One region of the Planococcus liqunii genome, then DNA from elsewhere that is predicted to be linked to it. Evidence: riboswitches for the same ligand, from Rfam matches in the RefSeq annotation. Region 1 holds a riboswitch; the other holds the start of a gene.
What was found. A riboswitch is a leader RNA that binds a small molecule or an ion and turns the genes downstream of it on or off. The one in region 1 is predicted to bind S-adenosylmethionine.

Region 1 (7,365 bases):
GAATTGTTATTCGGCCTCGGGCAATCGGTTGAAGTGCTGTTTGTGTCGCGCCTGCTTGGCGGCGTCAGTGCTGCCTTCATCATGCCGGCAGTTACCGCTTATATCGCAGACATCACGACACTCAAAACACGGCCGAAAGCGCTCGGCTATATGTCAGCAGCCATTTCAACGGGTTTTATCATCGGGCCGGGCATCGGCGGGTTTCTGGCAGAAATCGGCACACGCCTTCCCTTTTTCTTTGCGGCAGGCTTCGGGCTGTTTGCGATGTTCCTATCGTTTGTGCTGCTGAAAGAACCGGAACGCCAAAAACAGGAAGAGAATTTATACGGTGAACAGAAAACGGGATTCGGCCGCATTTTCTCACCCATGTATTTTATCGCCTTTATGGTCATCCTGATTTCCTCATTCGGACTCGCATCTTTCGAGTCGCTGTTTGCTTTGTTTGTGGACCACAAATTCAGCTTCACACCGCAGGATATCGCCATCGTCATTTCACTTGGTGCAATCGTCGGAGTCATCGTGCAAGTCGGCTTTTTCGACCGCTTTACGCGCTGGTGGGGAGAAATCCGCTTGATCCGCTACAGTTTGATCGTCTCTACCGCTCTTGTCCTGATCTTGACTTATGTGACCAGCTACTGGGCAATTTTGCTCGTGACGATGGTGGTGTTTGTCGGTTTCGATTTGATGCGGCCGGCGGTTACGACTTATCTGTCCCGGATCGCCGGAAATGAACAAGGTTTTGTCGGCGGCATGAACTCGATGTTCACAAGCATCGGGAACATTATTGGCCCAATTATCGGGGGGATCCTTTTCGATATCGATTTGAACTATCCATTCTATTTTGCGACAGTCACGCTTGCCATCGGCATTGCTTTGACGTTTGCCTGGAAAACACCAAAGCAAATCCCTCAAGAAGCAGCGAATTAATTCGCTGCTTTTTTGTGTGAAATGAATCGTCGCAATAGTAAAGAAAGTAAAGTGAACGCCTTCTTTAGAAATTGTCGATATGTTTTAACCAACTTTAACTGTTATTTCATGTATACTTAGTTGTTGGATACAGAAAGCAAGAGTATGAACGACGTCTTACTGAACTGCGTGAAATTGATTGTACACATATGAGATTTAAAGAATCCGAACAATCATCTGAGTTACAGTGGCCTTCGTGGATATGAAAGAGGCTAGAGATTAAATGACAAAACAATCAAAGAAAACATTATGGGCCCAAGTCGTCAAAACAGGAATCATCAAGTCGAATCTGATACCGATGATCGCTGGATTGATGCTCGCATTGTACACCTATCAATATAGCTTTACCGATAACATTGGGAACATCTTGCTGGCATTTGCAGGAACTGCAGCAATCATTGCAGCATCCGGTGCCTTCAACAACCTCTACGACCGCGACATTGATGCCTTGATGGCCCGCACGAAAGTACGCCCAACGGTGACCGGGACCATTTCAATTAAACGGGTGGCTATAGTGGCGGTCTTGTTATTGCTGGCCGGTTTGGGCTTATTGTATTTCGCCTCTCCCTTGGCGGCGTTCCTTGGATTTCTAGGGGTCTTTTTCTATGTGATTCCCTACACGATGTGGACCAAGCGCCATACCATCTGGAATACCGAAGTGGGCAGCATTTCAGGGGCCATCCCGCCTTTAATCGGCTGGGCTGCCGTAGCTCCTGACATCTGGCATCCGGCATGCTGGGCATTATTTTTGATCATGGTAATCTGGCAAATGCCCCATTTTTACGCCATTGCGATCCGCAAAAAAGAAGATTACGCAGCAGCAAGCATTCCGATGCTTCCCGTTGTCAAAAGCGCAAAACGCACGTATCTTCAAAGCAATATCTACTTGGTGCTGCTGGTGCTCTCCAGCTTTTTGTTCCTCCCTTTAAGCCTTGGCTTGACTTTGATGTCACTGATTCTTGGCTTGATTTGGCTGGGACTGAGCTTGTTTGGCTCCCGCAGCATGACAATTGAAGTCTGGGCAAATAAAATGTTCCTGTTTTCCCTGGTTCACATGATGATGATTTTCTCTACGGTCATTATTTATTCTTCAATTGGACTGATTCTGAACGCTTTATAAATAAACGCTAAGAAAACCCCTCACAAAATAAATTGTGAGGGGTTTTCTCACGTTGATTGCCGCTTCGCTAATGGGGTTTTTGTGTTGGAATAAAGACGGCACTTACTGCAGCTCCACATGATCATCCATCAAATCAACGAGACGTATCAAAATCAACCATGAACGCGTGGGAATAGATACAAACAAAATGAGAGGAAAAGCTGAATACCAAGCTTTTCCACCTTCTTTTTCGCAAGTGAATTTAGCTGTCAACCGAGGCTGGAATCCGCATGTATTGTTTGCCTGTGTGAGCCGGCAATAAATGGTCTCCTTTTTCAAACAAGGCATCCCTCAAAGAACTGCCCTGGTATTCTTTTTGGACAAGGCCGCGTTCCTGCAGGATTGGCACGACCAGTTCGATAAAGTCGGAAAATGTCCCCGGCGTAACCGCATAGGCGATGTTAAAGCCGTCGACGCCGGATTCCTCTACCCATTGTTCCAATGTGTCCGCCACTTGTTCCGGAGAACCGACCGTAAATGGCCCCAGTCCGCCGATGCCGACATATTCCTTAATGTCATTGACGGTCGGTTTTCTGCCAGGGAGGATTTTTGTGAAATTCTCTAAAGCGGATTGGATCGCATCGTTTTCGATGTATTCAAGCGGCTGCTCCGGTGCGTAGCCGGACAAATCGACGCCCGTCCATCCACCAAATAAAGCCAGTGCCCCTTCATGGCTGATATGGCTCTTATAATCTTCATATTTGGCATGCGCTTCTTCTTCTGTCTTGCCGACAATCGGTGTAATTAAGGACAGAATCTTCACATCTTCTTGATTTCGGCCGGCATTTGCCACTTCCGCCCGGATTTTATCGACGGTCTGTCTGGCAATATCGATATTCGGCGGACCGATAAAGACGCATTCGGCATGCTTCCCGGCAAACGCTACGCCTTTCTTGGATGCCCCCGCCTGGTAAAGCACCGGCGTCCGCTGTTTCGACGGTTCCGTTAAATGTGCACCCGGCACTTTATAATATTTCCCTTCGTGGTTTATGTCATGCACTTTACCGGGATCGGCGTAGATGCCGCTCGCTTTGTCTACCACAACTGCATCATCTTCCCAGCTCGACTCCCATAATTTATAGCAAACTTCCAAATACTCTTCGGCAATGTCGTAGCGTTCATCGTGCTTGATCTGATCTTCTTTCCCAATATTCAGCGCAGCGCTCTTCAAATAAGAAGTCACGATATTCCAGCCGACCCGGCCTTTTGTCAAATGGTCAAGTGTTGAAATCCGGCGCGCAAAGGTATAGGGATGCTCATGCGTAACAGAAGCCGTGACACCGAAGCCTAAATGTTTGGTTACGGCAGACATGAGCGGCACGACGAGCAAAGGATCATTGACCGGCGACTGGGCTCCTTGCCGGACGGTAGCGTCTCTTGAACCGTTGTAGACATCATATGTACCGAGGACATCGGCAAGGAAAATAGCATCAAACTTGCCTTTCTCCAAAAGTTTCGCCAGCTCAATCCAATATTCACTGTCTTTGTACCGATGGGACTGGTCTTCCGGATGTGTCCAGAGCCCCGGCGACTGGTGGCCGGCGCAGTTCATGTCAAAAGCGTTCAAATAAATCCGTTTGCGTGTCATACTTTCCCACTCCTTTAGTTGCGTTATTTTGGCAAAAAGAAATAACCTTCTTTTCCCGGAAAGAGAAAAGAAGGTTATGTATCGCTACCGCCCCGCTCTTATCTCCCAAGAATAAAATCCTGGCTGGAATTAGCACCTTTCTGACAAATGTCAGAGGTTGCTGAAGCGTCAACGGGCCAGTCCCTCGGCTTCTCTGGATAAGATTTATGAAGTTGAAAGTAATCATAATATTAAAACTACTGGAAGTCAACGTTTAATTTTATCATTCTTATTCGTTTACTTGGATATTTTTTTTCATCGATTTCAAGCTTTTTTCACCTTAAAATACGCCTTATGTTTAAGAACAGGGTGAAAGAGGGAAAAAGACTGTCATGACTCTAATAGAAAGCAGGTAGATAATATGCCAAGAATCGCAGTAGAACATCCATTTACCGACATTCAGAAAGCTTTGCAGAAAAAAGGATACCAGGCCGATATGGTCAATCAGAAAACGGATGCTATCCGCTATGACGTAATCGTTGCCCGCAACTCAGACAGCTATGATTACCTTAGCTTTGAAGGCTCGCTTGTAGAAGTAAGCGGCAGTTCCGTCAAAGAAATTGTGGCTGAAGTGGAAGAACGCCTTCAGCGAGCAGGCAAGATCAGCGGCCAGCCAAACGCGGCAAAAGGCAAATCCGGCGGCGGATTCTTCGCAGGTCTTTTAAGCGGAGCAGCAATCGGATCAACCCTTGCCCTTTTAATGGCACCAAAAAGCGGGAAAGAATTGCAAGTAACCGTAAAAGATAAATTAGCCAGCAGCAATTCTTCAAGCGACGGCAGCGGAAAAATCGCCCAAGTAAAAGAGAAAGCGACTGAACTGGCAACACAGGCAAAAGAAAAAGCGACAGACGCAACAAATCAAGTGAAAGATAAAGTATCAAGCTCTAAAGAAGGCGATAACAGCAAAACGTCTACAAGCACAACCGACTCAACCGATTCTTCTATGCTTAATTAAGCAGATTCGGCTTTGAAAAGAATAGCAACTCGGAAACACCGAAGCCGCCGTTCCGGCAGCTTCGGTGTTTTTTGTTGTCATAATTCATTACACTCTCTACCTCTATCCTGCATAAAAGATAGGAAGTTAGTATTGAAGTAAACAAAATAATAAGTGGTGTGCGTCATAATTGATAATTTTCCATGAGTTTCATTCCTTCTGCAAAAATTTCTTCAGCACAGTTAGGTCTTCTTTATTTTTAGCAATGATCACCACTTCATCACTGTTCACCTCAAGCATGTAGCGGTCATTATAGAAGGCGATCAAAGAGGGCTGCTTCCCTTTTATTATTCCTTTTACATATTGAAAAACTTCTTCTGAAGAAACTGACTTTACCGTGGCGTAATGCAAGATTGCTTCGGATTCTTGCCTGTCTATATATTCCTCTTTCCAATTTCGGATAACAAATGCCTGGTGCAACGCCTGCTTCTCAAAGAAGCGGGGCTTCTTAAAACCGTACGGCATATAGGATTTTAGAAAGGTCATATCAATTCGTGAATCCTCTTCAAACAAGAAAGTAGTGGTTCTCTGCACAAAACCCGCTCTTTCTTTTAATTCTTGATGCTGGATAACCATTCGATGCTCTTCTTCCGCTTGAAAATAAGGGCTTTGCTCCGCGGAAAACAAGATGCCAAATTGTTCTTCTATTCTTTTCAATGCATTCTTCCTTTCCACTTATCAAGAAACACTATTTTTTTAGATTCTAAAAAAATACGAAATGATAAAACCTGCAATTATTCCCATAGCGAAAATCAAAAATACTTTCGGCTTGTTTCTTCTTTAACTCACACTTTCTATTCAAGAGATTTAGGCCCTACTCCGATTTCTTACTCAGCCTTTATTCTTCCTTTGGCTCATAAAAACCCAGGCATAGTAGACGACTAACGTGCCCATTAAGAGCAGTGTCGGAACTATTTGCATCTCAGCAGGAAGAAAAATATATAAAAGAATTGCCAATACAGTTATTGGCAAAATCACCGAAAACCAGATCCGCACCCGCTTGTTCTTAAAACTCATCTCGAACCTTTCCATTTCAGTGTCCCTCCTTCAAAGTCCAAATTGCATCTCCATTCGATGCGCCTCCCTTACTTGCTTGCAGAAGTTTTTTGGATATATTTATAGATGTTCATGATTCCGATAACGAATAAAGCGGACATTCCGATTCCGAAAAATACAGACTGTACCGTTTGGCTTATAAAGCCCATACTGGAAATCGATACAGAACCTAGTACAAAAAAATAAATGATTGAAAGTTCTAGGCGTTGCTTCATAAGTTCCTCCTTTTGCATTAAAAACAAAAAATTAAGCTCCCTTCGTTAATTGTGTTGGATTCCATAAAGTATCCACTGCTTATCTTTGGAAATTCTCGCTATTCTAGATTACCAATAATTCCTTTTATTTCCTACCCCAAGTTAACGCAAAAACCGCCAAAGAGAAACATACATCGTTTCTCTTCGGCGGCTTATTTTGGCTATGTCTTTTTTTCGCAGCGCTACATCCTTCAATTTGCGTTCTACTTCATTGACCACATTACTTAATGGTTTTGGATCAGCCCATCTTGACTATACAAAAACTTCCCCGTTTAAAAGCGTCCGGTTTCGTGGATGTTCAGGAAGTATAGAAGACACCAATTTCTTCACCACAGGCTGCTGTGAAGAAAAGATTTCATCCTTGTCTTGAACCATTTCGACCACTCTTCCCTTATCCATTACTGCAAGCGCATCAGAAACCGAGTATGCTGCTCTGATGTCGTGTGTAATAAACAAATATGAAAGGCCATACTCAGCTTTTAACTCGTTCAATAAAGTTAAGATATTTGTCTGGGTGACCATATCGAGACTGCTGACGGGTTCATCTAAAATGATCATTTTCGGCTTTAGGGCAATTGCTCTCGCAATGTTGATCCGCTGAAGCTGTCCGCCGCTGAATTGCATCGGATATTTTTTCATGTCATCCGCATGCAATCCGACAACTTCCAATAATTGCGCCACACTCCTTTTCAGTTCCGATGGAGAAAGTCTCTCATAGTTTTCCAGTGGCTCACTGATAATCTTTTCAGCCGTCATTCTCGGATTCACCGATGAAAAACTGTCCTGGAAAACGACTTGCAGGTCTCTGCGAAAATGCTTTCGGGCGGCAGCCTCCATTGTGTAGAGATCTTGGCCTTGGAATAGAACCGTTCCTTTTGTCGGTTTTTCGACACCCAAGATCACTTTCCCTAATGTACTTTTGCCGGCTCCGCTTGTTCCGAGAAGCCCCAGGCACATGCCTTCTCCGATAGAAAAGGATATATCGGAAAGGGCAGGCGCCGCTTTTTCTTTGCGGCGAAAAGGACGGAAAGAGCCATATGTATGCGTCACGCCTGCCACTTCAAGTAAATTCATCGTGTCCCTCACCTCACTTTATTGGCCAATTAGTTTATATGACCAGCTTTTCACGTTCGTATTCCATCGGCAACATAGGTCTGGCCAGCAGCAATTTTTTCGTGTAGGGATGCTGCGGCTCATCGAACAATTGGAAGACATCCGCTTTTTCCACAATCCGCCCTTTTTGCATCACTGCCACATCGTCAGCAAGAGCTGAAATAACGCCCAAATCATGTGATATCAGCAAGATCGA
Region 2 (7,365 bases), 340 kb from region 1:
TTTTACGTAACGAAAGGACCTGAAAGTAACTTTCATTCTCCTTAATGGAACTAATTTTCAGGAAAATTAGTAGAATATTTTATATTTATCAATACATTGAAAAACAAGCAATTAAAATAGAAGAAGATTATCTCTTTTCGTAGTTGATCACAAATAGCAAGACCAAAAAGAATTCTTCCTATATGGCAAAAAAGCTATTCTCTTAAGCGCGCGCGGCGGTAATTAAAGTTCGTCTGATATAAACGCCTTTTAAATGTCGACCAATTATATACGTACCGTGATGCAGAATTATTTCTGTTTTAAAATTATGGACGAAGTCATTGTCGAAGTCCCTGCGCAAGAAACTGAAAACGCAGCGGCAATCATTTCCGCAGGGTTGGAAAAAGTGAAATAAACAGATGCAAAGTTATAAGTTAATTTTTTCTAACAGTGAGCAGTGAAGCAAATTCAATATTTGCTTCACTGCTTTTAGGTCTACTCCTAAATTATTAAACCGTTCGTAAAAGTACACCTTTCCGAACGCTCTAATTCTGCTCCAAAACCCCATAAAAAAACGTCCGTAAAAGTGCTAAAGCACTTTACGAACGTTCGCTTTTTTTGCGAAGAGGTTTACGAACAGTATTTAGATTTTAATGGGCCGTTAAAGGCCAATTAGATTCCATCCGTTGAATTGCTTAGTCTAATCAAGCAGTTACCGTTTCTTCAATCCCCTTCATCACAGCAGCGACTTCCGATGCTGCAATTGATTCTTCCCTTAACACATGAATTGTTTCACCCACGCGTGTGGACTGGATGGCAATGTCTTCGATCCACTTGCTCGGAATCCCCACTTCTTTCAGTGAAGCCGGCAATCCGATTTTTTGATAGAACACTTTCAGCCGTTCCACTTCACCGTTCTTGCCTTCAAGCAGCAATTGCACCAGTACGCCGTATGCCACTTTGTCGCCGTGCAGTGCCTGGTGCGATTCCGGCGAAATGGTCATGCCGTTGTGGATGGAATGGGCACCTGCCGTGCGGCCGAATTTGTCGCCGAACCCGCCGACCATGCCGCCCGCCATAATGATGGTTTCGGCCACTTTGATGAAGGCATCCGACAATTGGCCTTGTTTGGCATCCTGAATGGCGGCTTCCGCATGTTCAAACATTTCATCGGCACAGAGCTTCGCGGTGTAATGGGCGATTTTCAAGGCAAGCGGCGGGTTATCGAAGCGGCTTATCTGGACGTCCGCTTCGTACCATTTCGCGATGGTGTCGCCAATTCCCGCGACCAGCATCGCTACGGGAGCGTCAAGCAGAACGCGCGGCTCAACCAAAAGCAGATCGACGCTTCCCGGGAAAATGGTGTAATGAGTCATCGTCCCTTCTTCGGTATAGACGACACTAAGCGGCGTCCATGGCGCGCAGTTGGAAGCGAGTGTCGGAATCAGCACCGACTTGATGCCGGTGTCATGGGCGACGGCTTTTGCAATATCAAGCACTTTGCCGCCACCCGCTCCGATAACGGCGTCCGCACCGATGGCTTTTGCGATTTCTGCCACTCGGGCAATTTCAGTAAGCGAGCATTCCCCGTGGTAATTTTCATAGGCTACTTCAACTTTGTCCAGTTCCGGAAAGAACGGACGCAGCGCTTCCCACGACTTGGTGCCGGTCAGGAGCAACACTTTGTTGATATTACGCGCCAACAGTTTGTCCTCGAGTCCTTCGAGAACATGGGTATTGCAGATATATTCAGCCGGCGCGCCTTTTACGATAATGTCTTCCACAAAGATTCTCCTCTCTTAACGGCTAGCCATCCATTCCGGTTTGCCGAAGCCTTCAAAATCGGAATCGATCAATGCTTCAAATTCCGGCGATTCCACAATTTCCACTAAGTCTTTTGACAGCTGTGTATCTTTGTTTTCCGTTTTCACCGCGACCAAGTTGCGGTATTGGTCTGGCATATTTTCAAGTACCAGTGCATCCAGCAAGTTCATGTCAGCTGCCAACGCAAAGTTTCCTGGCACGGCTGATAAATCAGAGCTTTCCACTGCACGCGGCAAGCCGCCTGCTTCGATCGGCTGGAACACAAGGTTTTTCGGGTTTTCCTGGATGTCTTTTTCTGAAACCGTCAATTCTTCCGCTGCCGGATCAAGTGTGATCAAGTTGTTGTCCTGCAAGACCAGGAATGTGCGGGCTGCGTTTACCGGGTCGTTCGGAATTGCAATCGTCGCTCCGTCTTTGATATCTTCCAGTGAGTCAAAGACATTCGAGTAAATGCCCATTGGCGCTGTCGGCACCGTAATCAGGCCGGTCAAGTCCATGCCGTTTTCTTTTGAGAAGTTTTCAAGGTACACCGAGTGCTGGAACAAGTTGGCATCGAGGTCGCCGTTGTCCAAAGCGTTGTTTGGCTGGATGTAGTCGCTGAATTCCACGATTTCCACTTTATAGCCTTTTTCTTCAAGCGCCGGTTTAAACGCTTCGTTCAGCATGTCGCTGTATGGACCGGCGGTGCCACCCAGTTTGATGGATTTCGAGTCGGCGCTGGATTCTTCTTCACCGCAAGCAGCGAGCAAAGTCAGTAAAACAAGTAGGATTGCTGGCAATAAAAATTTCTTCATGTGAGTTTCTCTCCCTTTTTTATCGTTTGTCTATTGCTTTTGACGTCCAGTCACCCAATTGCTGAAGGATTTGGACGAGAACAATTAAAATGACGACGGTGACGATCATGATTGTATTGTCGTAGCGGTAATAGCCGAAGCGGATCGCCAAGTCGCCGATGCCGCCGCCTCCGACGACGCCAGCCATCGCGGAATACGCAACGAGTGAAATGATGGTGATTGTAATCCCTTGGACAATGCCGGCTTTCGCTTCCGGCAGCAGCACGTCTTTGATGATCATCCACGGGGTGGCTCCACAAGCAACGGCCGCTTCAATGACCCCTTTATCAATTTCACGCAGCGAAGTTTCAACGATGCGGGCGAAGAACGGAATCGCCGCAACCGACAACGACACGCTGGCTGCTGCCGGCCCGATGGTCGAATCCACCAACATCTTTGTCAATGGAATCAATGCCACCAGCAAGATGATAAACGGAATCGAGCGGATCATGTTGACCACAAAACCCAATACCGATTTCACAAAACGGTTTTGCAAAAACAAGCCTTTGTCGGTGACAAACAACACGATGCCAAGCGGCAAGCCGATGACAATGGCAATCGCGAGCGAGACGCCGATCATATACAAGGTTTCGCCGAACGCTTTCGAGATGTCCGGCCACAATTCCATCATATGCTGAAAATCAAATCCCATTTGAAATCACCTCCACAGTTGCTCCCCGGCCTTCCATATAAGTGATGGCGCGGTGGATATTGTCCGGTCTTCCTTGAATTTCCATCAGGAACAAGCCAAGCGGCTTTTCCTGGATGTACTCGATTGAACCATGAAGGAAATTGCCTTTGACATCGAAATGCTGCACCGTATCGGTGATGATGCCTTCTCCGGCAACGGCGCCTTTGAACTGCACTTTGATGACGCTGCCGGTGCAGGCTGCCAGAATCGGCTGCGGCACATCGAACGACACGACTGAAGAGATGAATTCCTTTGTGAGTTCTGCTTTCGGATCCGAAAACAAATCGTAAACGCCGCCTTCTTCAATGACCCGGCCGTCCTGCATGACCGCCATGCGGTCGCAGATTTCCTTGACGACATTCATCTCGTGGGTGATGAGAACGATCGTGATATTCAGTTCACGGTTGATCCTTTTCAACAGCCGCAAAATGGAAAGCGTCGTATTCGGGTCGAGTGCGGACGTCGCTTCGTCACACAGGAGTACCGATGGATTGTTCGCCAGCGCCCGGGCAATGCCGACACGCTGCTTTTGCCCGCCGCTCAGTTGCGCGGGATAGACGTCCCGTTTATCGGTCAAGCCGACCATCTCGAGCAGTTCGTCGACCCGTTTGGCGATCTGGTCTTTTGGCAGTTTCGCCGCTTTCAAAGCGAAGCCGACATTTTCCCCGACCGTCTTTTGGCTGATCAAGTAGAAATGCTGAAAAATCATGCCGATTTTCAACCTTGCCTGGCGCAGCCCTTCGCCTTTCAGCTGGGTGAGGTCAAGGCCGTCCACTTTGATTTCGCCGCTTGTCGGACGCTCCAGCAAGTTCATGCAGCGGAGCAGCGAGCTTTTCCCGGCTCCTGAGTAGCCGACGATGCCGAACACTTCTCCTTCGTTCACGGTCAGAGAGACATTGTCCACGCCGGTAACGGTGCCTTTTTTTGTTTTGTAGTCCTTCGTAAGATTCGTGATGCTGATCATGGTGGGGTCCCTCCTTTTTTGGCCATTAAAAAATGCCTCTTTCATTTAGAAAGAAGCACCATAACGGAATAGGTTTATCTCTCAGAATGAAATCATTCTGCAGGAATTAGCACCTTACAGATCACTCTGTAGGTTGCTGGACGTCATCGGGCCTGTCCCTCAGTCTCTCTTGATAATGTTCCTTATGTAATTGGTTTTAACTTGGTTCTAATAGTAGTCAACATTTTGGCTGCTGTCAAACCTTTTTTTGAAAAGGTTCAATTATTGAATTTCATTATATATTATTACAGGGACATTTCTTCATCAACCCGGTCAATCACGACAAACGGCATCGAGCCGTCAAAATAAAAGCCGTAATCCTCGTCTTCTGCGGTCTGGATCGCTGAAGGAATTTCCATTTCCATCAGTATTTGCTTCACTTCTGCCATTACCAGCAAAAACGTTTCTTCGGGAACCCCGGTAACCACATGGGTGAATAAAAAATAGTCTTTCAAAGCTAAAGGCGTTGCGGCTTGCCCTCTCCGGGTCTTCATCAACAGGTAGCGAAGCAGATTCGCCTGTACCGGCGCTAATTTCTCGGAAATACCGTTGTAAGTCAAGACGGCGCCGAATTTATTGAACTTCAGCGAAATGACATCCTGCATCGGCGCTTCGACGCTTTCTTCTTTCGAACAAAGCACGGAGCCAAACGGTGTGGTAATGCGGTAAGCCTGGCTCTTCAGCATACCATCGTTGTAGCAAAGCTGGGTGGACAGCGAAGTGGCATGCTCGGCGCTGGCCATAAAATCCATGGCTGTCACTTCGCCCCGGATTGCCGGATGAAGCGCGCAATTAGCAATATACAAGACGGCACGGCTGATTTGCTCCGCATTCATCAGGAAACGCTCATCGGTATAAAAAGTCTGGCTGTTCAGCGCTTGCTGGAGAAACGCCGCCGCATCAAAGAAAGCTCCTGAACGGTAAGCCAAAAATCCCAAACGGTAAGCGGCAATCGGGTTTTGCGAGTCATAGGAAAGAACTTTTTTCAGGACTTTCTCGGAATCTTCGTAAATGGTGCGGTCACTGCCAGAAACAGCTGCGCCGTAGCGCAATAGGTAAGACACCAACTTTTTCTTGATGAAGGTGTAATATTCCCGGTAATCTTCATCCTCTTGCACTAGCGCTTCTAATTGACGGTGCATAGCCTCATATACTTCTATTTTAGAATAGCTTAAACTGCCGAGCCTCGTTTCACCGAGGCCCAGCAGTTCTTGCTCTAATTCTTCTAGTTCTTCTAAACTGATTCCCTGAAAGCTCATGACGTTCCTCCTGAACAAAACTAATCGACTCAAAATTAACAAAAAACCTCTATATAAAATAATATTATGATTTAATAAAAAATAAAATAAGATAAATTTTACATTTTTAATAAACTTGCATCGTTTTTTATGATACCAATGCTAAGAAAGATTAACAATAGGGCAAAAGATAATTTTATTGTAAAAGAATTTTTTAAGTTTTTCAAAAATATGTCTTTTTCCCTACGAAATCAAAAGCAGCCCTAGCTTTCCGTTTTGGAAGCTGGGGCTGCTTATAGCGATAGTCTTTGGATCGTCAAAGATTTTGACTTCATTCTAGACCGGTGCCACCATACGGCCGATTTCTTTCCCAAGAATCGGCACTACTTGAGCAGCCAGCATTTCGATGTTTTCCTGCACCTTGCCGAACGGTATGCCGCCAATATCCATTTGGGCCATAAAGCGCCTGTGGCCGAACAATTCCTGCTGCCGGATTATTTTCTTTGCAACGTGTTCCGGGCTCCCGACAAACAAAGCGGTTTCCGGACCCGCTAACTGTTCAAAATCATTCCGTGTCATTCGCGAACTCATTCCGCGCTGGCGATTGACGTAGTTCCAGTAGTTGGCATAGTACGGATAAAACTCCTCTTTCGCTTGCTCTGTAGTTTTTGCCAGATAAGCGTGGCCGGTCACTCCGACTTGCAGCGATGCGGGCGAATGGCCCGCTTCGATTCCCGCCTGCCGATAGATATCGACAAGCGGCTTAAACCGTATGGGATCGCCTCCAAGAATAGCAAGCGCCATTCCGACGCCCATGCGTCCGGCGCGGGCTGCACTTTCAGGCGTTCCGCCAACCCCAATCCAGATGGGAAGTTTGCTTTGCAATGGCCGGGGCGCAATTTCCGCGTGGTCTATTGGTGATCGGAATTTACCTTTCCACGAAACAATGTCGCTGTCGTTCAGCTTCATTATTAACTCCATATGTTCACTAAAGAGCTCATTATAGTCTTTCACGCTGTATCCAAACAGAGGAAACGATTCAATGAAAGCTCCTCGGCCAGCCAAAATCTCAGCACGGCCGCCGGAAACCAAATCCAAAGTTGCAAAGTCTTCGTACAACCGGACCGGATCAAGTGTACTCAAGACACTGGTTGCACTTGTCAAGCGGATTTGTTCGGTCGCTTGGGCAATTGCAGCCAGCACGACCGCAGGCGAAGAAACCGCGTAATCCAGGCGGTGATGCTCACCTACCCCGAAGATATCGAGGCCAGCCCGGTCCGCCAGTTTTCCCGCTTCTATAATTTCGTCCATCCGCTGTTTGGGGCTGATCATTTCTCCTGTCAGGGGATTCGGTCCGATATCCGCTAACGTGTAGATTCCGACTTCAAAGCCTTGTTGTTTTAATTTAGCCACTTAATTCGCTCCTTCTTACGCTGCCGTCCGCAACGGCAAATTATTAGTTACTTTATGTAACTTACTATAGTATGATTATCTGACTATGTCAAACCTTCGTCTTGCGGAACCAGTTTTTGTGCCGTTTTCCATTTTTTTTAGACACAACTGCAACACAACTTTTTAAAAAAGTTCTGCTAAAATCTGATTGAATGAAACTTTTGCCGCGTTCCATACGTAACAACAACAAAGAAACATTTTCAACGATTTGAAATTAAATTTATTCAGGTTTGATTCCCTGGAATTTAAGGAATACTATGAACCTGTTTTTAAAATTAAAGGAGACGATTGATGTGAGAAGTGGAAACCCGAGTTTAAAAGATGAAGTATTTGAAAAAGGCGGTT

Region 2: it holds a riboswitch for S-adenosylmethionine, as region 1 does, so the genes downstream of both, QWY22_RS11165 (methionine ABC transporter ATP-binding protein) here and QWY22_RS09480 (LLM class flavin-dependent oxidoreductase) in region 1, are expected to answer to the same signal.

What each region holds. Positions count from the first base shown of each region.
Region 1 is NZ_CP129238.1:1,862,525-1,869,889, reverse strand. Features, by position in the region: gene QWY22_RS09490 (MFS transporter) at 1-927, shown strand, start outside; gene cyoE (heme o synthase) at 1,190-2,086, shown strand; gene QWY22_RS09480 (LLM class flavin-dependent oxidoreductase) at 2,328-3,713, opposite strand; SAM riboswitch class I at 3,809-3,917, opposite strand; gene QWY22_RS09475 (YkuS family protein) at 4,114-4,707, shown strand; gene QWY22_RS09470 (hypothetical protein) at 4,897-5,403, opposite strand; gene QWY22_RS09465 (hypothetical protein) at 5,578-5,778, opposite strand; gene QWY22_RS09460 (hypothetical protein) at 5,832-6,017, opposite strand; gene nikE (nickel import ATP-binding protein NikE) at 6,309-7,130, opposite strand; gene nikD (nickel import ATP-binding protein NikD) at 7,165-7,365, opposite strand, start outside.
Region 2 is NZ_CP129238.1:2,203,861-2,211,225, forward strand. Features, by position in the region: gene QWY22_RS11145 (NADPH-dependent FMN reductase family protein) at 254-394, shown strand; gene QWY22_RS11150 (iron-containing alcohol dehydrogenase family protein) at 684-1,763, opposite strand; gene QWY22_RS11155 (MetQ/NlpA family ABC transporter substrate-binding protein) at 1,779-2,597, opposite strand; gene QWY22_RS11160 (methionine ABC transporter permease) at 2,617-3,288, opposite strand; gene QWY22_RS11165 (methionine ABC transporter ATP-binding protein) at 3,278-4,291, opposite strand; SAM riboswitch class I at 4,363-4,470, opposite strand; gene QWY22_RS11170 (tetratricopeptide repeat protein) at 4,576-5,589, opposite strand; gene QWY22_RS11175 (LLM class flavin-dependent oxidoreductase) at 5,905-6,981, opposite strand; gene QWY22_RS11180 (Bax inhibitor-1/YccA family protein) at 7,314-7,365, shown strand, end outside.